DNA from 3 places in the Skermanella rosea genome. Region 3 is predicted to be linked to each of the others. Evidence: riboswitches for the same ligand, from Rfam matches in the RefSeq annotation. Region 3 holds a riboswitch; each other region holds the start of a gene.
The links. A riboswitch is a leader RNA that binds a small molecule or an ion and turns the genes downstream of it on or off. The one in region 3 is predicted to bind glycine.

Region 1 (9,856 bases), 930 kb from region 3:
CCTGCGCCTCCTTCTCGTCGAGCCGGACATCGAAATAGTGATCGATGCCGAGGCCGGCCGAGAGCAGGGCGAACTCGTTGCGCTGTCCGAGCTCGGTCAGGTAGCCCAGTGCCGACCAGAACTCTTCCGGCTGGACATCGAAGTCGTCGATGACGTTGAAGAGGTCGAGCAGCATGCGATCGACGATCGCCTTGACCCGCGGGTTGGGTTCCCTGATCTGGGTGCCGCTGATGCGGTCAACGAGCTGCTTGATCTGTTCCTTTTGCATGGTTTCTCTCCCTTGGCATTGATTGTTGGATTGCTCGCCGGTTGCGAACTCAGGTGTCGTCCCCACGGATGGACGAGGGGTGGCGGCACAGAGGCGTGACCTTCATCTTCATGAAGGGGAAGAGCGGCAGCGACGTGAGGATCGCGTGCAGCTCGTCGTGGCTCTCGACGTCGAAGACGCTGGTGTTCGAGTAGTGACCGACCACGCGCCAGAGATGGCGCCACTTGCCGTCCCGCATCAGCTGCTGGGCCCGCTCGCGCTCGACGCGCTTCAACTCGTCCGCCGCGCTGGGTGCCATGTCGTGCGGCAGGCGGACTTCCATTTCGACTTGGAACAGCATTGTTGTTCCTCCATGGTTATAGTTGACTGCTGACACTTCACCGGGCAGATACGCTTCTATTGTTTCTCCAGAACGCTGTATTCTTAAAGTTTTCCTGGAAAGCTGTGCGTCCGTGTGCCGGCCCGGTCGCGGCGGAAGAAGTCGATACGGTCCGGATCCAACTCGACGCCGAGGCCGGGCTTGTCCGGTACCTTCAGGGCGAAATCGCCGTAGCCCAAAGGCTCGGTCAGAATCTCTTCGGTGAGGAGAAGTGGTCCGAAGAGTTCGGTACCCCAGGCAAGCTGGGGAAACGTCGCGAACAGGTGCGCCGAGGCGATCGTGCCGACGCCGGCCTCGAGCATCGTGCCGCCATAAAGCCCGATGCTGGCGGCATCCGCGATGGCCCCCACCCGTCCGGCAGCCTGCAAACCGCCCGACTGCGCGATCTTAACCGCGAAAACATCCGCCGCTGCCTGGATCGCGAGGTCGAAGGCGTCGTCCGGTCCGTGGAGGGACTCGTCGGCCATGATCGGGATGATGAAGCGGGCAGCAAGCCGCGCCAGCCCGGAGCGGTTCGCCCTGGAGATCGGCTGCTCGACCAGATCCACACCGGCATCTTCAAGCATCGCCAACCCGCGGGAAGCACTGGCCTCATCCCAGGCCTGGTTGACATCGACCCGCACGCTGGCCTTATCGCCGAGCGCCTTCTTGATCGATGCCACATGAGCGACGTCATCGGTCACCGCGCGCTTGCCGATCTTCAGCTTGAAGATGTTGTGGCGGCGCAGGCTCAGGACACGCTTGGCCTCTTCAATGTCTTTGGAGGTGTCGCCGCTGGCCAGCGTCCAGGCGACCGGCAACTCATCGCGGTGGCGTCCGCCCAGCAGTTCGGAGACCGGCAGGCCGACGCGCTTGCCCATGGCGTCCAGCAGCGCCGTTTCCACCGCCGATTTGGCGAAATGGTTGCCGATGACGACACGCCCGATCCTGGCCATGGTCTGGCCGACCCGGGAGGGGTCGCAAGTCCTGAGAATGGGTTCGAAGTAGGTATCGATGGCGAGCTTGATGCTCTCCGGGCTTTCCTCGCCGTAGCTCAGGCCGCCGATAGTCGTGCCTTCGCCGATGCCGACGATACCGTCCGAGCAGTGGAGGCGAACGATCACTATCGTCTGGCGATACATCGTCGCCATCGAGAGAACATGAGGCCTGATGGTCGGAAGATCGACCAGAAAGGTCTCGATCTCTTTGATCTGCAACATTATTTTGATGCTCCCTGAGCTCCCTATGGCCAGAAAACTAAGTCTTGGCTTATGGAAAAGGAAATACTAAATTGGTCTTGAGTGATACCCTGGAGGTATGAAATGGAGATCCGCCATCTCCGTTACTTCATCACCGTCGCCCGGGAGCGGAACTTCACCCGGGCCGCCGAGAAGCTCCATATCGCCCAGCCGCCGTTGAGCCGCCAGATCCAGCAGCTCGAGGATGAGGTCGGTATCATGCTTCTCGACCGGGATAGCAGGCCGCTGCGTCTGACCGAGGCTGGCCGGCTTTTCTTCGAGCATGCCGTCCTGGTTCTTGAACGCTTCGACGACCTGCGCACGATGATGCGGCGCTTTCGCGAGGCGGAGCGACCTCGGTTCGTCATCGGTTTCGTCGCCTCGACCATCTACGCGGCCCTGCCGCAACTGATCCGGCGTTTCCGCGCGGAAACGCCGGGGCTCGACGTCAGCCTCGTCGAGATGGCCAGCCTGGAACAGATCGCGGCCCTGAAGGATGGCCGGATCAATGTCGGTTTCGGCCGCATTCGCCTAGACGATCCGGCGGTCCGCCGGGACGTCCTTCGCGAGGAACGGCTCGTGGTGGCCCTGCCGCTCAGCCATCCTCTTCTGCAGCGGGAGGGGCCGCTGAGCTTCGGGGAATTGGCCGGGGAACCGCTGATCCTGTACCCCCGGGTGCCGCGACCGAGCTATGCCGATCAGGTGATCTCGATCTTCCGCGACCGCGGCCTCGAGCCGCACATCGCCCACGAGGCCCGCGAGCTTCAGACGGCGATCGGCCTGGTCGCGGCGGAGGTCGGTATCTGCATCGTCCCGACTTCGGTGCAGCGCCTGCGCCGGGACGATGTGGTCTACCGCGAGTTGATCGAGCAGACCATCACGTCTCCGATCATCATGAGCCGCCGGGCCGATGACCGGTCGCACGAAGCGATGGTCATGGCGAGGGTAATCATCGAGGCATATCGGGAATGGGGGTGGAAGATACCGGAAGGATTGGAGACCTGATCTTACCTGCGCCGGAAATCAGTCATGGATGGGAACCACGCAGCAGTGCCATCGTAGCTTGGCTTCTCCGGTCTGTGTGAGGCTGCTGATCCAGGAACTTCGGTTTCCCGATACCAGGATTGCCAGGCAGCCGGAGGTACCGATCATGCCGGTCAGCCTATCAATCCCAGCGCTGCTGGTAGGAGAAGGTCGGCAGCTTCCAGCCGCCCCAGATGGCCAGCAGGCGGAGCGTCAGGCCGCTGATGAAGCTGATTGCGGTATTCAGGTCGGTGTCGATGCCGAGTTCGCGCAGGCCGATGAAGAGGGCGCAGACGATCAGTGAGACGCTGGCATAGAGCTCACGCCGGAGCACCAGCGGTACCTGGTTGCACAGCACGTCACGCAGCATGCCGCCGCAGATGCCGGTCATCATCCCTGCCATGATGGCGACGATGATGGAGTAATCCATCGCCAGCGCGACACTGCAGCCGATCAGCGAGAACGCGATCAGGCCCATTGCATCGAGTACGAGAAAAACACGCTTCAAATGATGCATGTAGCGTGCGAGCACGGTGGTCAGCAGTCCGGCGGAGATCACCAGGACAATGTATTCCGGGTGCTGGGTCCAGCGGATGGGGAAGTGGCCGAGGATCAGGTCACGGATGGTGCCGCCGCCCAGCGCAGTGACGAAGGCGATGACGGCAACGCCGAAAACATCCATGTTGCGGCGCCCGGCCGCGAGGGCGCCGGACATCGCCTCGACGGTGATGGCGATCAGGTAGACGACGATCAGCATGTCGATTCCCCGAGCATGGGAAGCGGCGGCGGAATGGATGCTGAGGGTAACAGTGGATACATTTGGGGGAGACTCCTGATAGAGACAGGGCACGCTCTGTTGCGGATCCTGTACGCCTCTCCCACTGTCCTTTTACCTGAGAGTTTCGGCTCCGGACGGAGCCTGCCCCTTCGGTGGGCCAGGGCGCGCATGGTACGGCACCTTGGCCTCTCTCCAGTCGGCACAATGTTTCTGCGGTTCGGTCTGCCTGAGCGATTATGGGAGTTTGCGCCTTCGGCGGAGGCGGATATCGCCTCTCTCTCCCGCAGAATACGCGGAATATCCGGGAGTGCTCGCCCGCTGTCAAGTAATAGGTTTCAAAAAAGACTAATTGCGGCTCGAACAGGTGGCATGCCTGCTGCTGTGTTTGGCGCCGATGGAGATCGGGCTAGGTCTCTGCCGGCCCTAGTTCACTCAGGCTCGGTTCGGCTCGATAGACTTTCCGTAGCGCCTTGACATGGTTTCATGCCGCTTCGGATACTCTGCAGCAGCTGCCCTTACCAACCTGGCAGCACCAAGGAGGGGCAGATGATAAAGCATGTTCTCGTTCCGTCGAACGGCCTGGAAGCAAACCTTCTGGAGGACGCCTTCAAGCTTGCGACCCCGCTCTCCGCGCATGTCGATGTTCTGCACGTGGGATGGGAGCCGAGACAGGAGATGCCGCTCTATGACAAGGGCTTTTCTCCAGATACGCTCGACACTATGCTTCGCAAGGCGCAATGCGAAGCTGACACGATTGCCTCCGCGGCCAAAAGGACATTCGAGGAGTTCACGGCCACTGCTTCGGTCCCGGTCGCTACCAGACTCACGGAAGCCGGGGGCGTGACGGCTGAATGGCGACAGATCACGCAATCAGTGGTGCGAGCTTTCGTTGCGGAAGCCCGTGCGGCTGATCTGACGCTGCTGTCCCGTCCAACCGACAAGTCCGCGAACCTGGAAATATTTGAGGCTGCCCTGTTCGAGTCCGGGCGCCCCGTACTCCTGAGGGCAGGCGATCTGACGAGGCTAAGCAGTTCCGTTGTGATCGCCTGGGATGACAGCTTGGCGGCGGCCCGGGCGGTGTCAGGCGCTCAGGACTTCATCGCGCGCGCGGACGTGGTTACCATCCTGATCGTGGAAGAGGGCAGGGCGCCTTCACCTGCGGCAATCGCCCGACATCAGCACCCACGCGCCGAACGTCTCGTCAAGCATCTCGCCTGGCATGGTGTCGAAGCTTCGGTTCTGAGCATCAAGCGGGACGGCCGGTCGGTCGGCGAGGCGCTGGCCGCGACAGCCATGGAAATGAATGCTGGATTATTGGTAATGGGCGGATACGGTCATAGCCGCCTCCGTGAAATAATCCTGGGTGGAGCAACGAGGTACATGCTCAATCACCCGATCGACTGCCCAGTTCTGCTGGCCCACTGACGGGAGAGGGGTTTCGCGAATGGCATTGCTGGATCGATGAAATTTTCGCAGCAGGCTCTGCCTCCAGCGACACTCCCAATCCCGTGAAAAGTGAGGGATTGCACGAGTGCCACGCCATAGCCTTCCGCGTCATAACTAACACGATCACCCGCTGAAGATCAAGGAGCGGTTTTTCCTCTCGCCGCGACGGGGCGGACCTGGGGCAGAGCCCTGATCCGCAGGTAAAGATCGAGCGCGTAGATGATGAAGGCGACGGCTCCCCCTGCTCCTGTCAGGGCGCCTCCGCGGATCAAAACCTCCAGATCGAGCACCATTCCCATCCCGACCGCTGCCAGTGCGGCGACGTGGCACGCTGCCTGGATCTGCAGGAGCGGACTGTCGCTAAGCTCGGACACCTTGGGAATGCGTCGGCCGGCCCTTGCTGCGTGGATAGCACTCAGGAACGGCAGAATCCGCTGGAGCATGCCGAGCACGAGGCTGAGCAGCCAGCCGCCCACCAGCGTCAGCACGAACAGCCCAGGGCCCCAGGCCGGCAGAAGATCCAGAATCAGGAGCAGCCCCAGCACAAGACTGGCAGGCAGCATGGCCCAGGAAAGTCGGACGAGGAGGAATGAGGTTCCGAGATCACGGCGGTTCCGCCGGCGCATCAATCCCGCCATGCCATGGACATGAAGGCACGCCGCGGCCAGACCGAGGGAAGCCGCACCGATGAGGGCTCCGGCGCCGGCCAGGATGAGGGCAGCGACAGCAAGAGCAAGTACGAGTGTGGCTGGGCGTTCACGTTGCGGCGCCACCAGGGCGAACATGGGAACCAGCACCTGTACGAACCCGGCGGCCAGCAAGCCCAGGAAGCCGTAGCAGGCGACCGCCAGGTGGATTACGGCCACGGTTCGGTGGTCATCCAGGTAGCCGTGCGCGAAGTCGCCGAGCAGGGCAAGACCCAGGACGGCCAATGCCATCAGGCAGGCCAGTGCCGCCCACAAGTGGCGGACGACCAGCCGGACCTGCGGATTGGTTTGGTCGGTGCGGAGCAGAGCCATACCAACCACCACCGCGAACACTAGCAGGGCCAGTGCGACGGAAATTCCTCCTATGCCGAGCAGCCACAGGTCGGCCGTCATCATGCCCCAGGTCAGCACCACGACCCCCGGGAGCAGCAACCACCCAGTCATCCTGCACGGCCACACGCCGGGCAAATCGGCCTGGATCGCCACTGGCAGCAGCTGGAACCCGGCTCCGACGGCCGTGACGGTCAGCACGCCGAGCGTGATCAGGTGGAGGGCTGCGACCGGTAGGCCTAGCCCGCCCTCGGCACCGGCCACGACCGGCGCCCCGGCTGCCAGCGCGGTCCAGCCCAAGAGGTGAAACAGCAAGGCCGCCGCCAGAAAGCGGAACGGAATGGATGCCGGCAGCAGCTTGGATCCTGGAGCGATCATCACGCATCCCGCGCCAGTTCAATCCGGACTTCACCCTGCAAATGCTCGACCGACAGGCATGACCAGCCCCGCTCGCCCAGCATGGGATAGAGGAAGACCGGTTCGCGGTCGTGGTGAAGAGTCAGCCGGTCGATTTCGCCCCGGTCGATCAGGTCGAGCACCCGGGTCAGCGGCTCCGGGGGTTGCAGGCCCCGCACGTCGAGATGGGTGCCGTCGGCGGCATTCCACGGTTCGGGCCCGTGCCGTGGCATCGGTTCGTCGGTCACCGAGCCGGCCTCGGTTGGATCTTCGCGGCGCCAGCAGATGCGCCAGTGGGTGGGTCCGACCTGACGTCCTTGCGAAGTGAAGCCCTTCCCGGCGAGCACCCGGCGCAGCGGAGCCGGATCGAAAGGAGCATCCACCACCATGAAGCCGCCTGCCGGCACCCGGGCCGACATGGACATCACCTGAGAGAACGGATCCTGCCCTGATGCCAAGAGAGGCCGCACATCCAGGTGCGGTGCGGACAGGCGTTCGGCCTGCACGAACCAGTCGCCGACGGTCTTTCGCTCCATCGGAACAGGACGGTCAGTCCCAGGCAAGTGAGCAATTTCGGATGTGGGCAGCTCTCCTTGCAACACCCTGCACAGGGCTTCGAACGATACGCCGGCGACCCGCGCCGCCTCGCCAAGCCGAATCTGGCCGGCCATGGCGTGCCTGCGGGGCTGGTCCAGAAGACCGGCGAAAGCTGGGTTGAGGCCGGTTAGCCTGTCAATTGCCCCAGGGTGCTCGGTTATCACATCGACCAGCAGCATATCGGGGGTGAGGGGGTGGGGCAGCAAGTTCATCATCATCTCCAAGTGATTTGATCGCAATAATGCCGGAGGGTCCCGGCCAATTCTTGACGCCGATCAAGCTTTCGAAAATTTCTTGCTGTGACAATATTGCTGTTGCGAAATGGATCAGAATAGATAGGCGAGAGGATCGGGGCCGATCACAACGGGATGGAACAGAAGCAACGCCGCCCATAAAGCGAGGGGCAGGAGCAGCCGGCCCCAACCGATCTCCTTCCAGACCAGCCTCTCGCGATCCCGAATGATGCCGGAAAACGGCAGGATGCCGGCCCGGCGCTGGGCAGCCGAAGCGGCCTGCCAGTTCCTGACCAGGGAGAACAGGGCGATGATGGCCATTCCGGCGAAGACGATCATCTGTCGCGCTCCCCCCAGCACCGCCAGGTGCAGCAGCGTCCAGAGCAGGACCGACAGGCTGCCGGGAACGGCGGTGATGCGATAGATGCCTACAGGTTCCGGCGTTTCGGCCGGCGTGGTGAGCCGGCCGACCAGCAGGAAAAGGGCGATCGGCATCGCAAGCACCGCGATCATCTTTACCTCGACGGGAGGAAAATACAGCCACTCCCCGCTATTGGCCGCCCGGTAGCTCCAGACTACCAGGACCAGAGCTGCCAGCGAAATCGCCGAATAGAAAGCGAGAAACAGCCGGCGTCCGAGCGCATGGACTAGGGAGGAGCGCACCCCCGGCAATCCGGGAACGATGTGACTGCTTATCAGAAAGAGTGTGGAGAGGATCAGGGCTTCCATTGTCATCGCATCGAACTGGCCGGCCAACAATACCGACAGGGAGTGGCATCATAAGGCCCCGAAACGGAAGAGGCCGTATTGACCTCGATCAAGTCGGAAGCAGGCAAAGGTTTCGAACGATAACCGTCCTGCGGAGAACGGCTATGTCGGGATCGTGTGCCGGCACAGCCTGCGATCGTGAGCAGCAGGATGCCTTAGATAGCGGTAGATCGAACTGGCCCGGGATGTCGGAGGACCGCGCCGTGTAGCATGATTGCTTTTCCCGTAGAAATATCTTGCGCGACATCCTGGGAAGTGAATATACGGAGGTACTAACCACCCGGTTAGCCATTGAAAAATTGAGTAATTTGTCTCGAAGAAGGTCTCTCTAGGACGACAGCACGTACCTCCACTGTTCGGGAACAGATCATGAGCTCCACTCAACCCGGTTCTCCTCTCGCCGGCACAGCGTTGCCGCCACAGTCTCAGCCTGTCGAGATATCGGTCGATCCTGCGGCAAGGCGCCGGGAGATCCTCATGTTCCTGCTTCTCGCCTTCGTCATCTGGCCGTTCGTAGCCGTGGCGGTCGTCGGAGGCTACGGGTTCATCGTCTGGATGTACCAGCTCATCGCCGGACCTCCGGGGCCGCCGCCGGTCTAGCATCATGCCCGACGACAGGATCGATCCGGGTCGGCGCAGCCTGCTGAGAGGGCGGCTGCGGCGGGCGCCCGCGCCCATCCGGCCGCCCTATGCCTCCGACCGGCGCGTGCTCGACGCCTGCGTGCGGTGCGGCGCCTGCGCGGACGCCTGTCCGGAGGGCATCATCGCGGCGGGCGACGGGGGGTACCCGGAGGTCGATTTCGGGAACGGCGAATGCACCTTCTGCGGCGGCTGCGCCGAGGCCTGCCCGGCTCCCGTGTTCGACCTGGCCCAGGAAACTCCCTGGTTCCAGGCGGCGCGCATTGCCGATACCTGCTTCGCCAGGATGGGGATCGTCTGCCAGAGCTGCCGCGACGCGTGCCCGACCGGCGCGATCAATTTCACCATCGGGTGGGGCGGACCGTCCCGGCCCGACGTGGACGCGTCAGCCTGTACCGGATGCGGCGCGTGCGTTTCCCCGTGTCCGGCCGGGGCGGTGACGGTCGTTTCCGCAGGGGGCCAAAAGGGAACAAGCAATGTGCGATGAAGTCCATATCTCGAGCCTGGTCGTCCAGGCTCTGCCGGAGTTCCTGGATGATGCCAGGGAAGCCGTCTCGGCCATGCCCGGAATTGAGGTTCACGCCGCGGAGGCGGGGAAGATGGTGGTCACGCTGGAGACCGCCGACGAGGGGGAAATCGTCGCCCGGATCAGCGAGATCAGCCTGCTGGACGGTGTCATGGCGGTCAACATGGTCTTCCACCAGGTGGATGCGCAAATGGACCGGCCGGACGCGGCGGATTGATAATGAGGGGGAAATCGTGGAACTGACACGAAGAGACTATATCAAGGCCCACGCGGCCGCGACGGCCGCGGCCGCGGCGCAGATCAGCCTTCCGGCCGCGGCCCAGCAGTCCCTGGTCGCCGGACAGGACGCGAAGCTCAAATGGTCCAAGGCGCCCTGCCGGTTCTGCGGCACGGGCTGCGGGGTCATGGTCGCGGTCAAGGACGACCGCGTCGTCGCCACCCACGGCGACATCAAGGCGGAGGTCAACCGCGGCCTGAACTGCGTGAAAGGGTACTTCCTGTCCAAGATCATGTACGGGCAGGACCGCCTGACGACGCCGATGCTGCGCA
Region 2 (9,856 bases), 2.8 Mb from region 3:
CTGGACGAGGCGGCCGAGACCCTGGTCGCCCATCTGCGGCGCCAGTCGGACCCGCCGGCCATGCCCCTCGTCAAGAGGGTTCTCGGGGAACTGCGGCGCTGGCGGCACTTCGGCACCCTGCAAAGGTTCGCCGACGCGATGATCCGGATGGGCTGCGACTCGCACCTCGTATACCGCCAATACGCCCAGGCTCTGATCGACCGGGGGGAACTCATCCCCGCCCTTGATCTGCTGAAACGGCTGGAGGAGCGCGCCCGGAACGACGGGGACGAGTATCCGGAGACATGCGGACTGCTCGGCCGCACCTACAAGCAGATCTTCGTCGAGGCCCGGGGCAGCCGGCTGGGCATGGGCGAGTCGGCGCTGAGTCAGGCCGTCACATGGTACAACAGGATCTACGAGGCCGACGCGGAGCGGGTCTGGCACGGCGTCAACGTGGTCGCCCTGCTGCGCCGCGCCGAGCGCGACGGCATCCGGGTCCCGGACGCGCCCGACGCCGCGCAGATGGCCGCCCGCATCAGGGACCATATCGGCCAGTGCTGGGCGGAGGAACTGCCCGCCTGGGACTACGCCACCGCCGCCGAGGCCTGCATCGCGCTGGAGGACTGGCCCGGGGCGGAACGCTGGCTCGGCAAGTACCTGGCCGCGCAGGACGTGGACGCCTTCGCCATCGCCGGCACCCTGCGCCAGCTCACCGAGGTATGGGACCTCGGGGCCTATGGCGGGCGAGGCGGCGCGCTGCTCCATGTGCTCCGGGCCGAACTGCTCCGGCGCGAGAACGGCCGCATCAGCCTCTCGCCCGATCAGGTGAAGGGAATGCAGGCGGCCGATCCGAGCGCCTTCGAGCTGGTCCTGGGCAGCAGCGGTGCCGCCACCTATCGCTGGATGTGCGAGGGGATCGCGCGCGCGCGGGCGGTCGCCAAGATACAATCCCTTGATGGAAAGGGACAGGGGACCGGCTTCCTGCTGCGCGGTAGCGACCTGCACGAGTCCCTCGGCGACGAGAAGTTCCTGCTGACCAACTCCCACGTGGTGACCGACGATCCCATGGAACCGAAAGCCTTGAGGTGCGACGAGGCGGAAATCAGTTTCGAGGCCCTGGCCGAGCCCAATTTCTCCGCTCCGCGGTACAGCGTGACCGAAATGGTCTGGAGTTCACCTCCCGAGGATCTGGACGCCGCCCTGCTTCGTCTGGACGCGGTGCCGCGCGGGGTCGAGCCCTGTCCTGTCTCGACGAATCTGCCATCCCTGGTGGAAGGCCAGCGGGTCTACATCATCGGCTATCCCCGGGGAAGCGACCTGAGCTTCTCCATTCAGGACAACGAACTGCTCGATCACGAGGGGCAGCCTCACGGGCGCCCCAGCCGGCATGGCCGCTGCCTGCTGCATTACCGTGCCCCCACGGAACCCGGCAGTTCCGGCAGCCCGGTATTCTCCGCGCAGGGCTGGAGAGTCGTGGGGCTGCACCGTGCCGGCTTCGAGAGGACGGGCAAGCTGAACGGAAAGCCCGGTGCCTATGCCGCGAACGAAGGGGTCTGGATACAGTCGATCCGCGCAGACGTGGAAAGGTTTGTGAAAGCAGGGCATCTGCGCCGGTAGCCGGGCCGGATCTCCCTGTACGTTTTCGTTTACGCTGTAAGCCCTTGCATACAGCCGGAACAAGTCTCTGATCCCTCAGGGATTTCCAAAGCCCCGACCTCCCGGCTTCGCACGAGCGTAAACCTCCGCATACATCCCGAAGCCTCAAAGCCGCCCCGGAAAGCGCCGAAACACAGCGTTTTCCGGAGTGGCACGGCGTTTGCTGAATTCTGGTTAACGAAGACCGGTTCCGGGCCGGCGATCCAGGTCGCCCGCAGGTCCGCCCGGCCTTCCCGGTACACTGAACAAAGAAACAGAACAAAGATTCAGTCGGAGGAAACGTGGAAGCTTTCACCGAAAGCCTCAACGCCTTGAACGGCGTTGTCTGGGGTGTCCCCATGCTGGTGCTGATCCTGGGCACCGGCTTGTTCCTGCAAGTGCGGCTCAAGCTGATGCCGCTCGCCAAGATCGGCTACGGCGTCCGGCTCGTCTGGCAGGGCCGCAAGGCGGGCTCGGCGGAGGACGGCGAGATCAGCCCCTTTGCGGCCCTGATGACGGCGCTGGCCGCGACGGTCGGCACCGGCAACATCGCGGGCGTCGCGACCGCCATAGCCCTCGGCGGCCCGGGCGCCCTGTTCTGGATGTGGTGCACCGCGCTGGTCGGCATGGCGACCAAGTACGCCGAGGTCCTTCTGGCCGTCCATTACCGCGAGGTGGACGAAAAGGGCGAGCATGTCGGCGGGCCGATGTACGCGATCAAGAACGGCCTCGGCCCGCGCTGGCGCTGGCTGGGCGTGGCCTTCGCGCTGACCGCCGGCTTCGCCGGCTTCGGCATCGGCAACATGGTGCAGGCCAACGCCATCGCCGGGGTCGCGGAGAACACCTTCGGCGTGCCGGTCTGGCTTACCGGCATCGTGCTGACCGTCGTCACCGGCGCCGTCATCCTGGGCGGCATCAAGCGGATCGGCCGGGTGGCGGAGGCGCTGGTCCCGGCCATGTGCGTCAGCTACGTGCTCTGCGCCCTGTTCGTCCTGGTGGTCTTCGCCGACCGGCTGCCCGAGGCGATCTCCCTGGTGTTCACCCACGCCTTCACCCCGGTCGCGGCCAGCGGCGGCTTCGCCGGCGCCGCGGTCTGGGCGGCCATGCGCTACGGCGTCGCCCGCGGCATCTTCTCCAACGAGGCGGGCCTCGGCACCGCCGGCATCGCCCAGGCGGCCGGCACCACCCGCAGCCCGGTCCGCTCGGCCCTGGTCGGCATGATGGGCACCTTCATCGACACCATCATCGTCTGCACCATGACCGGCTTGGCGATCGTCGTGTCCGGCGTCTGGAACAGCGGCGAGTCCGGGGCGGTGCTCTCCTCGTCGGCGTTCGAGGCCGCGATGCCGGGGATCGGCCAGTACCTCCTGTCGGTCGAGCTCGCCGTCTTCGCCTTCACCACCATCCTGGGCTGGTCCTACTACGGCGAGAAATGCTGGGAATTCCTGGTCGGCACCAAGTCCGCCAAGCCCTACCGGATCTGCTGGACTCTGGCGGTGTTCCTCGGCGCCGTGGCGCAGCTCGACCTCGTCTGGCTGATCGCGGACACGCTGAACGCCTTCATGGCGATCCCCAACCTGATCTCGCTGCTGCTGCTGTCGCCCGTGATCGTCAAGTTGAGCCGCGAATACTTCGCGCGGGAAGGCAACGGCAGGCTGGTCGCCGCGGAGTAATCGGCCGGCGGGCCGACCGTTCGGGACCAGGGTTTTCCGATCCTCGTCTTGACAGGTCAGCCCGGAAGTGAATATTTGAAAATGTCCGTTACTGTCATGCGGGAGAGTTCGACGCGGTCCAGGCCGGCGTCGGCGCCGACGGAGCAACCCCCCAGGAAACTCTCAGGCACAAGGGACCGCATGGCTGGACGATCTGGAGAGAGGCGGCCGGCTGCCAGCAGCCGGTGATGCCCACCGAAGGGGAAGCCCGGCGCTCCGCGGAGCATCGGGGCAAGCTCTCAGGTACAGCGACAGATGGGGAAAGCCGGACCGGGCCGTCGCCCGGTCCCCATTGCCCTCATGCGCACCGGAGAAACACTCATGCGCCACATCGCCGTCATCGGCGCCGGTATCACCGGCGTGACCACCGCCTACGCCCTCGCCGGCAAGGGCTACGCCGTCACCGTGTTCGACCGTCAGCGCTACGCCGCGATGGAAACCTCGTTCGCCAACGGCGGCCAGCTTTCCGCCAGCAACGCGGAGGTCTGGAACCACTGGTCCACGGTCGTCAAGGGCCTCGCCTGGATGCTGAAAAGCGACGCGCCGCTCCTGATGAACCCGTCGCCCAACTGGCACAAATACTCGTGGATGGCCGAGTTCGTCGGCAACATCCGCCACTACCGCGCCAACACGGTCGCGACCACCCGCCTCGCCATCGAAGCGCGGCGCCACCTGTTCGCCATGGCGGAGAAGGAGCGCATCGACTTCGACCTGGAGACCCGCGGCATCCTGCACTTCTACCGCGACCGCCAGGGCTTCGAGCATGCGGCCCGCGTCAACGAAATGCTGGTCGAGGGTGGGCTGGACCGGCGCCCGGTGACTCCGGAGGAGATCCGCGCCATCGAGCCGGCGCTGCCCGGCGACTTCCACGGCGGCTTCTTCACCCCGTCGGACGCCACCGGCGACATCCACAAGTTCACCCGCGGCCTTGCCAAGGCGTGCGTCCGCTACGGCGTCCGCTTCGTCCACGATGCCGCGGTGGAGCGGATCGAGCACGTGGACACCGGCGTCAAGGTCGTCTGGTCCGGCGCCGACGGGACGGGCCGCGCGTCCCGCGACGAGATGGTGGCCGACGGCGTCGTCATCTGCGCCGGCGTCGCCAGCCGGAAGTTCGCCGCCATGGTCGGCGACCGGGTGAACATCTATCCGGTCAAGGGCTACTCGATCACCGTCCATCTCGACGACGACGCCAGCCGCGCGGCGGCCCCCTGGGTCAGCCTGCTGGACGACAAGGCCAAGATCGTCACCAGCCGGCTGGGGCGCGACCGCCTGCGCGTCGCCGGCACGGCGGAGTTCAACGGCGAGAACCGCGACATCCGCGCCGACCGGATCCGGCCGCTGGTCGACTGGACCCGGGGCCTGTTCCCGCAGGTCGATACCGGGAGGGTCGAGCCGTGGAGCGGCCTCCGCCCCATGATGCCGGACATGATGCCGCGCGTCGGCGCGGGACGGCGGCCGGGGGTCTTCTACAACACCGGCCACGGCCATCTCGGCTGGACGCTCTCCGCGGCCACCGCGCAGGTCGTCGCCGAGAAGATCGCCCTCGCCCTGCCGGCCGATCCGCCCGTCCTGGAGACCCGGACGGCCGCCTGACCGGCGCGACGGCCAGGCCGGGACCTAGGCCGGGACGTTGAAGCGGGCGAGCACCGCCGGACAGTCGATCCGGCGGTAGACTCCCTCGATCACGCTGTAGATGCCGAAGGCGAACAGGCCGATGGCGACAATGCCGAGCACCCACGCGCCGTAGGGCTGCTCCTGGAGCATCTGCAGCGCCTTGCCGAGCCCGCCCGATTCGGACGAGTCGGACTGCCAGGCGGCGGTCAGGAAGAAGATGCCGATGATCACGAAGACGACGCCCTTGGCGCCGAGGCCGATCCGGCCGATCGGGCAGATCATCTCCATCGCCTTCGGGTCGGCCCGCAGAAAGCGGCGGAAGGTCGCCTTCCAGGCCTTCACGAAATGCCCGGCGGCGGCCCCCAGGACGGCGAGGCCGACGGCGCCCACCAGCCAGCGGCCGAAGGGCTGGGACAGCAGCCAGGCGGTCCAGTCCTGGGCTCCGTCGCCGCCGCCTCCCGATCCCGGCCCCTGCCAGCCGAGCACCAGGGAGACCGCGAAGACGGCGAGCGAGACATGGATGGCCCCGCTCGCCAGGAGGCCGCTCCGCACCACCAGCCCCTTGGCCTTGGTACCGTGCCCGTCCAGGTCGAACCATGCCTGGGCGACCCGCCAGACCGCGTGGCCGACCAGCCCGAGTGCCACGACCGCCAGCAGCGCCTTGCCGAAGGGCTGCTGCAGGATCTCGCGCAGCACGCCCTTCGTGTCGGTCAGCTGGCCGGCCCCGATCGCGGCCATCATGGCGAACCAGCCGACCAGCACGTAGACGACGCCGCGGGCGCCGTAGCCGAGACGCGCCAGGGACTCGAAACGACCCAGGTTGCCCATTGCGGTCCGCCGGCTCAGTCGTCGACCGTCGTCTTGCGCTCGGTCGTCACCGAGTCCGAGTAGGTGCCGGGCGTGGTCGTGGTCGTCGTCCGCTCCGTCACCGTGTCGTCCGATCCGCAGGCGGCCAGCAGCACCGGGACGGCCAGGGCGACGAGGACGATCTTCATGGTGCGCATGGGTTGCATTCCCCTCAAGTTGATTTCAATCCATCAACCGGGAAAGGCGTCAATCGTTGCGCTTCTGCGGTGAAATCGAAAGTGGTACGCCGCTCGCGGTCCCGCCGGTGCTCATGCCTTCAGGTGCGGGGCGATCAGCACCAGGTCCGCCGCGGACAGGCGGTCTGATGCCGTGTTCGCCTGGTGCCAGTAGGGATAGAGCAGGGGCGGCCGGCTCACCTCTTCCAGCCGGGCGCATTCGTCGGCGCTCAGGGTGAGATCGGCCGCCTTGAGGTTGTCGGCGAGCTGTTCGTCGGTCCGGGCCCCGATCACCGCCGATGCCACGCCCGGCCTGCCGATCAGCCACGCCAGGGCGACCTGGGCCGCCGAGACGCCGCGAGCCTCCGCGATCTCCACCAGCACCTCGACGATGTCGTGGAGCTTGTCCAGGTCGCGCACCGGCGGCTCGCGCCAGTCGTTGGCCTTGCGCGTGCCTTCCGGCTCGGGCCGGCCGCGCCGGTACTTCCCGGACAGCAGTCCCCCCGCCAGCGGCGACCAGATGAGGATGCCGACGCCCTGGTCCACCGCGATCGGCGCCAACTCGTATTCCGCCTCGCGGGCCTGGAGCGTGTAGTGGATCTGCTGCGACACCGGACGGACGAAGCCGTCCCGCTCCGATATCCCCAGGGCCTTCATCAGGTGCCAGCCGGAGAAGTTCGACACGCCGACGTACCGGACCTTGCCCGACCGGACGAGGTCGTCGAGCGCCGCCAGGGTCTCCTCCAGCGGGGTCAGCCCGTCCCATTCGTGGAGCTGGTAGAGATCGATGTAGTCGGTCTTCAGCCGCCTGAGGCTCGCCTCGCAGGCGCGGACGAGATGGTGGCGCGACAGGCCCCTGTCGTTGGGGTCCTTTCCCATCGGAAAGCGCGCCTTCGTGGCGATCAGCAACCGGTCGCGCCGGTCGGAAACGGCCTCTCCCAGGATCTCCTCGGACAGGCCGGTCGAATAGACGTCGGCCGTATCGTAGAGATTGATCCCGGCATCCAGGCACATGTCGATCTGGCGGCGGGCGCCGGCCGGATCGGTATTGCCGGTCTTGGCGAAGCTCCCCTTGCCGCCGAACGTCATCGTGCCGAGCGTCAGCGCAGACACCTTGAGGCCGGATCGGCCGAGTTGACGATAGTCCATCTGGTGAAATCCTCGCAGGATCGGAAAGGGGGCGGTCGGGGTCGAAAACGTCAGGTCGCTTCCTGCCCGGCCGGAGTATCGACGAAGGCCTTGAAGGATCGCCGGACGATGGCCGGGTCCAGGCCCTGGGCGATGACGACGATCCGCGTGCCCGGAATGCCGTCGGGCCAGGCGTCGAGATGAACCGGCTTGTGGATCAGATGTTGCACTCCCTGGACGACGACGGGGGTGTCCACCCCCCGGATCGACAGCAGTCCCTTGAGGCGAAGCACTTCCGTGCCGTGGCGGTTGAGCAGCATCGAGAGCCAAAGCCCGAAACGGGCCCAGTCCAACGGCTTCTCCGCCGTCAGCAGGAACGCCCGAACGTCGCCATGAAGGTTCACGTCCGGATGATCGTGATGGTGATGCCCTTCCGCGGTTTCGGAGGCGAGCCAGCGCGCGACTTCGCTTGGGCGGGCCCCGGCGTCGTGGATGTCGTCGAGGAGCAGGGAAGCCTCGGGCGCCCGGGACATAGGGCTTCATCCAGGCCGACGGATGCTGCGAATAGTCGATCTTCGTCCACTGGTCGCCGACCGTCACGTAATAGGGATGGTGGTCGTTGTGCATCAGCGAGTGATCGTACTTGATGCCCTTCTGCAGGAGCAGCTGGTTGGTCTTGGAGCCGAACTCCCACCAGGGCGCCACGTAGCCGCGCGGCGGCTTGCCCGTGAGCTCGGCGATGAGGTCGACGCACTTGTCGAAGATCGCCTCCTCCTGCACCGGGGTCATCGCGATGGGGTTTTCGTGGCTGTAGCCGTGCATCCCGACTTCATGGCCGGCGTCGGCGACGGCCTTCATCTGCTCCCGGAAGGTCTCGATCGAGTGGCCGGGCATGAACCAGGTCGTCCTGATCCCCCATTTCTCGAACATGCGCAGCAGCCGCATGCTTCCGACCCGCCCGGCGAATACCCCGCGGGAGATGTCGCAGGGGCTGTCCTCGCCGCCGTAGGACCCGAGCCAGCCCGCGACCGCGTCCACATCGACGCCGTAGGATACCAGGATCTCTTTTCCCATCGTTCACCTCTTCCCTGTTCGCGATTTCCGCCGGATCAGTTGCCGTGAAGCTCCATTTTCTGGCGGATCATGGTTGGGTCCGCACCGGACCCCAGCAGCAGCGCCAGCAGGATCCGTGCCTTGATGCCGCTCAGGTCGCCGCAGAAGATCGCCCCGGCCGCTGCCAGGTCCGACCCTCCGCCGACCCCGTAGATCGGCTCGACCCTCCCCTGGGGAGCTAGTCTATCAACAGATCTTTTGCCGGAGAGCTACGCCCTCGCACATTGTTGCGAAACGGGCGTAGCCTCTGGCAAAAGTGATGGGTCCAGCCGGCTTGGATTTGGGATAGCCGTCCCAGCCGCCCAAACGGGCGATAAACCATGCGGCCCAAGCCAGCGTGTCGGGCGGATGTGGGTTTTTGCGGGCGGCGGTGCGGCCTTCCAGACGTGGTTGTAGGGCGATCAGGACGCTGACCTGCTGTGCGGAGAAAGTGTCGTCGATCGGGCGAACCAGGACGCCGTCGCGAACGCCGAGCAGTTGCAGGATGTGCGTGGCGGCGACCAGGGCGACGAAAGCCAGCCGCTGAAGGGCGTCGGCGCTTTCGACCTGGCTCGACTCGATATCCAGCCCCTGCGTCTTGAGAGTACGGAAAAGCTGCTCGATGGTCCAGCGCCGCCGGTACCAAAGCACGATTTCCAAGGCTTTTGCGGTGTCCTCGACCTGATGTGTCGTCAGCAGCCGCCAATGTACCGGGTCTTCTCCGGCGGGGGCGTCCACTTCGCGAACATCGACCATTCGAAGGGCGAGCGCCGGTGCGGCGCCGGGGTGTGTCCCGTTCCTGGGCCGTTTCACCGCGACCGCGCCGTAGCGCAGTTCCAGGGTCGCCGTGCGGGCCGAGCGCTTGCCGGGGCGTTCGGGAAGGTCCAGCGTGAAGCGCTCCGCCACCGCCAGCGCGTCGCTCCAGGCGTATAAGTAGCCGCCTCCGGCCAGCGCCCTGTCGCGGCAGGCCCGCGTCAGAAGATCGAAACCCGTTTCCGGCAGCCGCTCCCATTCCTCGTAGATGTCGCTTTCGCGGTCGGCGACGACCGTGACGTGCCGGGCCGTATCGAGATAGTGCTTGGCTGTCTGCGCGCCCTCCAGCCAGCGCATCGATTCCTTGCTCTCGATCGGCAGAGCCCGACGGTGCTTGGCCGCGGTTTCATGACGGGCGTAGACCTGCGCTCCGACAAGTCCCAGACAAGCTCCGCTTTCGGCCTCGACCGCCAGCACCGGATGGACGAACAGCCCGGCGTCCCGGCCATTGCCCACGGTGCCCAGGCCCCGCGTTCGTCCGGCATGGGCCTGATAGTTCAATTCGCTGGTGTCCTGGATGGCCAGAACATGCAGGCCGACGACGCGCGCCCGCATCTGCTCGCCGATCGTGCATTCCATTTCCACCAGTCTTACCTTGGCATTGTTCAGCCAACGCCCGAAGCGAGCCTCTTCGATCCGGTCGTTCGACAAACGCCGAATGCGGACGGTCGAGCGCTCGACCATCCTTTGCAGCAGTTGCCGCCCCCTTTTTTCAGCCGTTCATCGTTGAAACGGCCGACGATATCAACCTGAATGTCCATTCGTGACGCCCTCCGCCTGAGAACGTCACGAACAGAATCACATCCCCGCCAAACTACGCAACTACAGCGACAAACCCGAGTCAACCTGCCGCACCTA
Region 3 (9,856 bases):
CGCCGGGCACACCCCATAGGGGCTCTTGTCGGTCACCGCCTCGACCGCCTTCACCTCGAACCGGTCGTCCACCGTCAGCCGGATCCACATGTCATGGATGGGATCGCCCGGCTCGATCGGGCCGCGGAAGTCGTTCTCGAACGGGTAGGTCTTGACGTCGGTGATATGGCCCTCGATGTCCCACAGCCCGTCGGTCCGGCGGAATCCCTGGCAGGTCACCCGGCGGGTATGGATATGCTCGCGCGGGGCGGGTGCTGAAAGCGGCATCTGGACCTGTGCTTTATGTTACGTATACGTAAACCTGTACCCGAATATCGGCCGCGCGCCGCGGGGGGTCAAGCGCGGCGCGGGAATGCCTGCGATGCCCCCTCATGCACCTCCTCACGCGGCGGCCATCAGGATCAGCGGCAAGGCAGCCAGCGCCAGCAGGGTGGAGATCAGGATCATGCCGGCGACCTCGTCGGCCGGGCCGTTGTAGCGGACGGCGAACAGATAGCTGAAAACGGCGACCGGCATCGCGCACTGGATCACCAGCGCCCCCGCCGGCAGCGGGTCCAGGCCCAGCGCCTTCGACACCGCCAGGCCGGCTGCCAGCCCCAGCCCGACGCGGAGGCAGGACAGCGCCGCCGGCCGGCCCAGCCGGTACAGCTTCAGCTTCCCCAGCGACCCGCCCAGCAGCAGGAGCATCAGGGGCACCGTCAACCCGCCGAGCAGGCCCGTGACGTCCAGCACCCATCGGGGCAGCGGCGTGCCGGTGCCGATCAGCACCAGCGCCACCGCCAGCGAATAGAGCGGCGGCGAGACGAGCACGGTGCGCCACGACATCTGGCCGGAGGCGAGCCCGACGCCCACCGTGAAATGGCTGATCTGGACCAGGGTGGAGAAGGCGATGGCGTAGGGCATCGCCGGCTCGCCCAGGGCGAAGAAGACGATCGGCGATCCCAGGTTGCCGGTGTTGGGATGGATGATCGAGGGCAGGTAGGGCCGCACCGGCAGCCGCGCCAGCTTCAGCACCGCGGCCCCGGCGGCGGCGCAGAGCGCCAGCGCCAGCCCGCCGGCGAGCAGCGTCTCCAGCAGCACGTCGAGCCGCACCTCGGTCTTCGACAGGGAGGTCAGCAGCAGGCTGGGCACCCCCAGATATGCCACCAGGGCCGAAACCGACTTCTCGTCGAACGGTTGGCCCAGGCGCTGCCATAGCCAACCCAGCCCGGCGCACGCGAAGATCGGCCAGACCACATGGATGAACTGAAGGATCATGGAGGCTCTATACCGCGCGGGTGCCGCAGGGGAAACGGCAGACGTGCGTTGACTTTCGCACCGCACCCGTTAGCTTACGTCCACATGCTGAAGACCTCTCGCGGGAGAGATCGCCGGGCCGTTCGTCCCGGTGGCGCCGAAGGAGCAACCGCCCCCGGAAACTCTCAGGCAAAAGGACCGCAGAGGGAAGCACTCTGGAAAGCAGGATGCCGGTCGGACGATCCGACTCGGGCAAGCCTCACCGAAGGAGTAAGCTGGTCCTGCCGAAGGGTGTGCCGGTGAATCTCTCAGGTCCGCGACAGAGGGGGCCGTGACCGCGCCGTTCGCGCGGAATGGGACCCTGTCGGAGGAAATGTTCCTTGAGTGATTCAACTGGCGGTGACGCCCCCCTGCTCACGACGCCGCTCCACGCCCTGCATGTGGAACTGGGCGCCAAGATGGTGCCCTTCGCCGGCTACGACATGCCGGTCCAGTACCCCCTGGGCATCCTCAAGGAACATCTCCATACCCGGTCGGCCGCCGGGCTGTTCGACGTCTCGCACATGGGCCAGGTCCGCCTGATCGGCGAGGGCGCCGCGGCGGCGCTGGAGACCCTGGTTCCCGGCGACGTCCAGGCGCTGGGACAGGGGCGGATGCGCTACAGCCTGTTCACCAACGAGCAGGGCGGCATCCTGGACGACCTGATGATCACCAACATGGGCGACCACCTGTTCCTGGTCGTCAACGCCTCCTGCAAGGAGGCCGACATCGCCCATCTGCGCCGGCACATCGGCGACCGGATCGCTGTCGAGTACCTGGGTGAGCGCGCGCTGCTGGCGCTGCAGGGACCGCAGGCCGCCGAGGTGCTGGCCCGGTTCGTGCCCGAGGCCGCGACCATGAAGTTCATGAGCGCGATCGAGGCCGACTTCCGCGGCGTCGCCGTGCTGATCACCCGCTCCGGCTACACCGGGGAGGACGGCTACGAGATCTCCGTCCCCGACGTGCTGGCCGACACCGTCGCCCGCCTGCTGCTGGCCGAAGCCGAGGTCGAGGCGATCGGGCTGGGAGCGCGCGACTCTCTCCGGCTGGAGGCGGGGCTATGCCTCTACGGCCACGACATCGACACCACGACCACCCCGGTCGAGGCCGGCCTGAACTGGGTGATCGGCAAGCGCCGCCGCGCCGAGGGCGGCTTTCCCGGCGCTGATGTGATCCTGGGCCAGCTCGCCGACGGCACCGCGCGCCGCCGCGTCGGCATCCGCCCGGACGGCCGGGCGCCCGCCCGCGAGCATACCCAGGTCACCGACGCCTCGGGCGCCCCGATCGGCGAGGTGACCAGCGGCGGCTTCGGCCCCAGCGTCAACGGCCCGGTCGCGATGGGCTATGTCGCGACGTCGGCCGCGGCGCCGGGCACGCCGGTCAACCTGATGGTCCGGGGCAAGGCGATTCCGGCCAGGGTCGCCGAGATGCCCTTCGTCGCCCAGCGTTATTACCGGGGATAAGCGTTTCTCCGGCCGTCCTACTTCCTCAGGCTTTCAATTCCGGGATATCCGCCATGAGCACCATCAAGTTCACCAAGGACCACGAGTGGATCCGCGTCGAAGGCGACGTCGCCACCGTCGGGATCTCCGACTACGCCCAGCAGCAGCTGGGCGACGTGGTCTTCGTCGAACTGCCCGAGATCGGCCGCAACGTCGTCGCCGGCAAGGAAGCCGCCGTGGTCGAGTCGGTCAAGGCCGCCAGCGAGGTCTACGCGCCGGTCGCCGGCGACGTGGTCGAGGTCAACGAGGCGCTGGCGGACGACCCTGCCCTGGTCAACCGCGATCCCATGGGCGAGGGCTGGTTCGTCAAGCTGCGCATCGAGAACCAGTCCGACCTGGACGACCTGATGGACGAAGCGGCCTACAAGGAATACTGCGAGGGCCTGCACTGATGCGCTACCTGCCCCTGACCGAGGCCGACCGCCGGTCGATGCTCGCCACCATCGGCGTGCCCTCGGTCGACAGCCTGTTCCGCGACGTGCCGGAGTCGGCCCGGCTGGCGGCGCCGATCGACGGCCTCGCCCCCCATGCCGGGGAGATGGAGGTCGAGCGGACGATCGCCGCCATGGCGGCCAAGAACGTGGCCGCCGGCAGCGTGCCGAGCTTCCTCGGCGCCGGAGCCTATCGCCACCACGTGCCGGCGGCGGTCGATCACCTGATCCAGCGCGGCGAGTTCCTGACCTCCTACACGCCTTACCAGCCGGAGGTCACCCAGGGCACGCTCCAGTACCTGTTCGAGTTCCAGACCCAGGTGGCCCTGATCACCGGCATGGACGTGGCGAACGCCTCGCTCTATGACGGCGCCACCTCCTGCGCCGAGGCGGTCATGATGGCGAACCGGGTGACCCGGCGGAGCCGCGCCGTGCTGTCCGGCGGCCTTCACCCGCATTACCGCGACGTGACGGCGACCAATGCCCGCTTCCACGGGTTCGAGGTGCTGACGGCCCCCGCCGACCCGGACGGGAAGGAGGACTTGGCGGCCCTGGTCGACGACAAGACCTCCTGCGTCGTCGTGCAGAACCCGGGCTTCTTCGGGCAGGTGCGCGACCTGACCGACCTGGCCGCCGCCGTCCACGCCAAGGGCGCGCTGCTGATCGTCGCGGTCGCGGAGGTGGTCTCGCTCGGGCTGCTGACGCCGCCGGGCGAGATGGGCGCCGACATCGTGGTGGCCGAGGGGCAGTCGATCGGCAACGCGCTGAACTTCGGCGGCCCCTATGTCGGCCTGTTCGCGACTCGCGACAAATATGTCCGCCACATGCCCGGCCGCCTGACCGGCCAGACCGTGGATGCCGAGGGGCGGCGTGGCTGGGTGCTGACGCTGTCCACCCGCGAGCAGCATATCCGCCGCGAGAAGGCGACCAGCAACATCTGCACCAACAGCGGGCTGTGCGCTCTGGCCTTCACGATCCACATGAGCCTGCTGGGCGAGGAAGGTTTCACGCGCCTGGCCCGGCTGAACCACGCCAAGGCGGTGCAACTCGCCGACCGGCTGGACGCGCTGAAGGGCGTCGAGGTCGTCAGCGACAGCTTCTTCAACGAGTTCACCATCCGCCTGAAGAAGCCCGCCGCGAAGGTGGTCAACAAGCTGGCCAAGGCCGGCATCCTGGGCGGCGTCCCGGTCTCCCGCCTCTATCCCGGCGACGAGGCCCTGGCCGAGCTGCTGCTGGTGGCCGCGACCGAGACCAACACCGACGCCGACATGGATGCCCTGGCCTCCGGCCTGAAGGAAGCACTGTCATGAATACCCAGGGACGCAAGACCCATATCGACGCGCTGGGCGTCGAGGGCGGCGGGGCCGCTTCCGCCGCGGCCGGCACGATCAGCGGCAACCGCGCCCTGATGCTGGAAGAACCCCTGATCTTCGAACAGGACAGCCCCGGCACCACCGGCGTGGACCTGCCGGAGCCGCCCGCCGTCAAGAGCCGCTTAGGCCAAGTGCGGGAGCGCGGGCGGATCGGCCTGCCCGGCCTCAGCGAGCCCGAGGTGATCCGCCACTATACCCGGCTGTCCCAGAAGAACTACGCGATCGACAGCGGGCTCTATCCGCTCGGCTCGTGCACCATGAAGCACAACCCGCGCCTGAACGAGAAGCTGGCCCGCCTGCCGGGCTTCAGCGACATCCACCCGCTCCAGCCGGAGCGGACGGTGCAGGGCGCGCTGGAGCTGATCGATACGCTGGCCCACTGGCTGAAGACGCTGACCGGCATGCCGGCCGTCGCCATGTCGCCGGCGGCGGGAGCCCACGGCGAGCTGTGCGGCATGATGTCGATCCGCGCCGCCATCGAGGACCGCGACGGCAGCACCAGCCAGCGGCGCCGCGTGCTGGTCCCCGAATCGGCCCACGGCACCAACCCGGCGACGGCGGCGGCCTGCGGCTTCACCGTGGACGCGATCCCGGCGGACGAGACCGGCCGGGTCGACGTCGCGGCGCTGAAGGCGAAGCTGGGCGACGACGTCGCCGCGATCATGCTGACCAACCCCAACACCTGCGGGCTGTTCGAGCGCGACATCGTCGAGATCGCGGAAGCGGTGCACGCGGCCGGCGCCTATTTCTACTGCGACGGCGCCAACTTCAACGCCATCGTCGGCCGGGTCCGTCCCGCCGACCTCGGCATCGACGCGATGCACATCAACCTGCACAAGACCTTCTCCACGCCCCACGGCGGCGGCGGCCCGGGCAGCGGCCCGGTCGTGCTGTCCGACGCGCTGGCGAAGTTCGTGCCCTTGCCCTACGTGGTCCACGGCCTGGACGGCTTCTCCCTTGTGGAAAGCACCGCGGACGAGGATTCCACCGGCAAGGAGTTCGGCCGGCTGAAGGGCTTCCACGGCCAGATGGGCATGTTCGTGCGGGCGCTGGCCTACATCCTGAGCCACGGCGCCGACGGGCTCCGGCAGGTGGCCTCCGACGCGGTGCTCAACGCCAACTACGTGATGGCGAGCCTGGGCGACGTGATGACGCCCTCGTTCGAGGGGCCATGCATGCACGAGGCGCTGTTCGACGACCGGTTCCTGAAGGGGACGGGGGTCACGACGCTCGACTTCGCGAAGGCGATGATCGACGAGGGCTACCACCCGATGACCATGTATTTCCCGCTGGTCGTCCACGGCGCCTTCCTGATCGAGCCGACCGAGACCGAGAGCAAGCAGAGCCTGGACGCCTTCATCCGGGTGATGCGCGGCCTCGCCGAGCGCGCCAAGTCCGGCGACGCCGACCACTTCCTCGGCGCGCCCCGCATGACGCCGAGGCGGCGGCTGGACGAGACGGGCGCGGCCCGCAAGCCGGTGCTGCGCTGGGTGCCGGAAGTGGAGCAGCGGGAGGCGGCGGAGTAGCCCTCCGCCCATCCCCCGCTCACGAGGGCGGAGCGCCGGGAACGGGATGGATGTTCCCGGCGTTCAGCGCAAGCCGCAGTTCGTCATGCTCGAACGCGGTCTCCATGCGGTCGATCTCCGATGGCCTGACGCCGAGGGACGCCGCGACGGTCCGCCAGCGCGAGGTCGCGGAGGCAACCTCGCGGACGATCGCATTGGCCCTCGACAGGGACAGGCCGAAATACCCGGCATTCTCAAGAGCCAGTTCGATGGAGCAGGAACTGTTCGGTCGAGTCGACGTCGGACCCGGATGTACGGCCCAGGTCGGCATGAACCTCGATCTCGCTCCCGCTCATTCCTGGAGCGCCTTTTTCATCCGGACGCGCTTGGGCAACCGCTCGTTCTCCAGATCCTCGCCAAGCTGGTCGTCGGCCGCCAAGTCGCCCAGCCTGCCGATCAATCCCAACGCCTGCATCACCGACGCATAGATGCCGAACGACACGGCGGGATCGCCCTGCTCCACGCGGGCCAGAGTGCCGCGCGACACGAAGGCCCGCGCCGCGATCACTTCCATCGTGAGGCGGCGGCGCAGGCGTGCCTTCCGCAGATCGGTGCCGATCTGGCGGATGGCCCGCTTCGCGGCCAGAGTCGGGGTGTGCGGCGTCGCCATGATGCTTAATGCGAGCTTGAGAGAACTTTAAGCAGCTTAAGGTGCGCTCAAGCTCGCATATTTTCAAGACAGGACCTGTGCGTATGGAGCAGGGGGAATTTTGCCTCATCTGCGCTGTGTGCCGGAGGTGGACCAAAGGTAAGCAGTAAGCTTTGGCCACAGATGCACGCAGATAAACCCAGATAAAAATTGATCGTTGATGCGAGCCATGTTCCGCATCATTCAAAAATTGTCTTCTACATTTATCTGACTTTATCTGTGTTCATCTGTGGCCAAACACCTTTGAACTTTCACCGCGCCAACGCCCCCACAACCTCGTCCACTTCGGCGGTCCATCCCACGATCGCCCCCTGCGCCCGGATCATCTCCAGCGTCGCCTGCTTGAAGGCGGGGAAGTAGCTTTCCGTCGCGTCCTCGACCAGCAGGCATTCGAAGCCGCGGTCATTGGCTTCGCGCATGGTGGTCTGGACGCAGACTTCCGTCGTGACGCCGGCGAACAGCAGGTGGGTGATGCCCCGCTCCGCCAGGATCTCGCCCAACGGCGTGGCGTAGAAGGCGCCCTTGCCGGGCTTGTCGATCACGATCTCCCCCGGCAGCGGGGCGAGGTCGTCCACGATGGCGTTGCCGGGCTCGCCCTTGACCAGGATGCGCCCCATCGGGCCTTCGTCGCCGATCCGCAGGTCGGAGGAGCCGCGCAGGCGCTTCGCCGGGGGGCAGTCAGACAGGTCCGGCTCGTGCGCCTCGCGGGTGTGGATGATGGTCAGGCCGGCCGCCCGGCAGCCGTCGAGCAGGCGGCGGACATGGGGCACCAGCGCCGCCAAGGGGGCCACGTCGTTGCCCAGGGCCTCGCCGAAGCCGCCGGGCTCGATGAAGTCCCGCTGCATGTCGATGACGACCAGCGCGGTGCGGTCAACCGGAAAGGCGAAGGGGTAGGGCTTGGCGGTCGGCAGCGTCAGGACATCGGTCATCGTCAGTGCCCCGCCATGTGCTGCCCGATCACGCCGATGTCGGCCTGTCCGGTCGGCGTCTCGTGGACAAGGCGCCCGTCGAACATCACGCAGATCCGGTCGGCCAGTTCGAACAGCTCGTCCAAATCCTCGCTGACCAGCAGCACGGCGGCGCCCCGGTTGCGGGCCTGCATGATCTGCGAGCGGATGTCGGCGACCGCCGCGAAGTCCAGGCCGAAGCAGGGGTTGGCGACGATCAGCACGCGCACGTCGCGGGCCAGTTCGCGGGCCAGCACGGTGCGCTGGACGTTGCCGCCGGACAAGGTGCCGATCGCGGCGTCGGGGCCGGGCGTCTTGACCTTGTAGAGCTGGATCAGCTCGCGCGCGGCCCCGCGCATGGCGCCGCCGTTCAGCCACCAGCCGCCGCGGGCATAGGGCGGGTCGTCGAAGTTGCGGAACGACATGTTCTCGGCGACGCTCATGCGGGCGACGCAGGCGTTGCGCAGCGGCTCCTCCGGCAGCAGGCACAGGCGATGGCGCTTCATCTCGGCGCGGGTCGCGGCGTAGCGCTCGCCGCAGACATGGATCTCCCCGGCCGCCGGAGGCCGCTGGCCGGCCAGCACCTCGACCAGCTCGCGCTGGCCGTTGCCCGAGACGCCGGCGATGCCGACGATCTCCCCGGCGCGCACGGTCAGGTCCAGTCCCTCGACCGCCGGCAGGCCGCCGTCGCCCAGCGCCTTCAGCCCGGCGATCCGGAGGCGCGGCTCGCCCAGGTCGGTGCCGAGGCGGGCGGCGCCCTTGGGGATCTCCTTGGCGCCGATCATCATCTCCGCCATGTCGGCCGCGGTCAGGTCGGAAACCCTGCCGGTCCCGGCGAAGCGGCCCCGGCGCAGCACCGTCACCTCGTCGGCATAGGCCATGACCTCGCGGAACTTGTGGGTGATGGTCAGCACCGTCAGCCGGCCCTCCCGGGTCATCCGGCGCAGCAGGCCCAGCACCTCGTCGGCTTCTCCGGGGGTCAGGACGGAGGTCGGCTCGTCCAGGATCAGGAAGCGGTTCTTCAGGTAGAGTTGCTTCAGGATCTCCAGCTTCTGCTTCTCTCCCGCCGCCAGCGCCGATACCGGCACGTCCAGCGGAACCCGGAACGGCATCCCGGCCATGAAGCCGTCCAGCGCCCTGATCTCCGCCGCCCAGTCCACCACGGCCGGCACATGGGTGCGCGACAGCACCAGGTTCTCCGCCACGGTCATGCCGGGAACCAGGGTGAAATGCTGGTAGACCATGCCGACGCCCAGGGCGTGGGCATCGCGCGGGTTGGCGATCGACCGCTCCGTCTCGCCGACGGCGATCTGGCCCTGGTCGGCGTGGTAATAGCCCATGACGCATTTGACCAGCGTGCTCTTGCCGGCCCCGTTCTCGCCCAGCAGCGCGTGGAAGCTGCCGGCGGAGACCCGCAGCGACACGTCGTCCAGCGCGGCGAGCCCGCCGAAGCGCTTGGTCATGCCGACGGCTTCCAGGCCGAGGGCGCCGTTGGGATGGGTGCGCAGGAAGCTCATGGCCCATACCTCATGATAAGACCCCCAGCAGATCGTCGGAGCGGGCGACCGCGCCGAACACGCCGCCCTGCATCTTGACCATGCGGATCGCCGCCTCGTGGTTGCCCCGGTCGGTGGCGCCGCAGCAGTCCTCCAGCAGCAGGCATTCGTAGCCGCGGTCGTTGGCCTCGCGCATCGTGGTGTGGACGCAGACATCCGTCGTGATGCCGGTCAGCACGATGTTGCGGATGCCGCGCTGGCGCAGCATCAGGTCCAGGTCGGTGGCGCAGAAGCTGCCCTTGCCCGGCTTGTCGATGATGGGCTCGCCAGGTTCGGGGGCAAGCTCCGGGATGATCTCCCAGCCGGGCTCGCCGCGCACCAGGATGCGCCCGCACGGCCCCGGATCGCCGATCCCGGCGCCGATCCGCCGGGAGCGCCAGCGCTTGTTTTCCGGAAGGTCGGCGAGGTCGGGCCGGTGCCCCTCGCGGGTATGGAATACCGTGAATCCGCCCCGGCGCATCGCCGCCAGCACCCGGCCGATCGGCCCGATCGGGGCGCGGGTCAGCGACAGGTCGTAGCCCATGGCATCCACATAGCCGCCCTTGCCGCAGAAGTCGG

Region 1: another riboswitch for glycine. It lies ahead of JL101_RS25930 (trimeric intracellular cation channel family protein); the one in region 3 lies ahead of gcvT (glycine cleavage system aminomethyltransferase GcvT).
Region 2: another riboswitch for glycine. It lies ahead of JL101_RS17300 (D-amino acid dehydrogenase); the one in region 3 lies ahead of gcvT (glycine cleavage system aminomethyltransferase GcvT).

What each region holds. Positions count from the first base shown of each region.
Region 1 is NZ_CP086111.1:5,550,496-5,560,351, reverse strand. It holds gene catA (catechol 1,2-dioxygenase) at 1-268, opposite strand, end outside; gene catC (muconolactone Delta-isomerase) at 318-608, opposite strand; gene JL101_RS25940 (muconate/chloromuconate family cycloisomerase) at 692-1,846, opposite strand; gene JL101_RS25935 (LysR family transcriptional regulator) at 1,949-2,869, shown strand; gene JL101_RS25930 (trimeric intracellular cation channel family protein) at 3,030-3,644, opposite strand; glycine riboswitch at 3,869-3,959, opposite strand; gene JL101_RS25925 (universal stress protein) at 4,212-5,090, shown strand; gene JL101_RS25920 (hypothetical protein) at 5,249-6,526, opposite strand; gene JL101_RS25915 (DUF2249 domain-containing protein) at 6,526-7,359, opposite strand; gene JL101_RS25910 (NnrU family protein) at 7,468-8,103, opposite strand; gene JL101_RS36965 (periplasmic nitrate reductase, NapE protein) at 8,620-8,742, shown strand; gene napF (ferredoxin-type protein NapF) at 8,747-9,268, shown strand; gene JL101_RS25895 (chaperone NapD) at 9,258-9,524, shown strand; gene napA (periplasmic nitrate reductase subunit alpha) at 9,541-9,856, shown strand, end outside.
Region 2 is NZ_CP086111.1:3,700,918-3,710,773, reverse strand. It holds gene JL101_RS17310 (serine protease) at 1-1,599, shown strand, start outside; gene JL101_RS17305 (alanine/glycine:cation symporter family protein) at 1,920-3,290, shown strand; glycine riboswitch at 3,380-3,479, shown strand; gene JL101_RS17300 (D-amino acid dehydrogenase) at 3,651-4,922, shown strand; gene JL101_RS17295 (DUF1206 domain-containing protein) at 4,947-5,771, opposite strand; gene JL101_RS17290 (hypothetical protein) at 5,786-5,947, opposite strand; gene JL101_RS17285 (aldo/keto reductase) at 6,059-7,114, opposite strand; gene JL101_RS17280 (GTP-binding protein) at 7,165-7,626, opposite strand; partial or broken gene JL101_RS17275 (polysaccharide deacetylase family protein) at 7,793-7,987, opposite strand; gene JL101_RS36910 (hypothetical protein) at 8,203-8,334, opposite strand; gene JL101_RS17270 (IS4 family transposase) at 8,393-9,682, opposite strand; gene JL101_RS17265 (asparaginase) at 9,604-9,856, opposite strand, start outside.
Region 3 is NZ_CP086111.1:383,209-393,064, forward strand. It holds gene JL101_RS01795 (DUF2889 domain-containing protein) at 1-267, opposite strand, end outside; gene JL101_RS01800 (AEC family transporter) at 382-1,257, opposite strand; glycine riboswitch at 1,349-1,447, shown strand; gene gcvT (glycine cleavage system aminomethyltransferase GcvT) at 1,590-2,738, shown strand; gene gcvH (glycine cleavage system protein GcvH) at 2,792-3,169, shown strand; gene gcvPA (aminomethyl-transferring glycine dehydrogenase subunit GcvPA) at 3,169-4,518, shown strand; gene gcvPB (aminomethyl-transferring glycine dehydrogenase subunit GcvPB) at 4,515-6,107, shown strand; gene JL101_RS01825 (hypothetical protein) at 6,127-6,417, opposite strand; gene JL101_RS01830 (helix-turn-helix domain-containing protein) at 6,439-6,756, opposite strand; gene JL101_RS01835 (cysteine hydrolase family protein) at 7,047-7,724, opposite strand; gene JL101_RS01840 (ABC transporter ATP-binding protein) at 7,727-9,259, opposite strand; gene biuH (biuret amidohydrolase) at 9,270-9,856, opposite strand, start outside.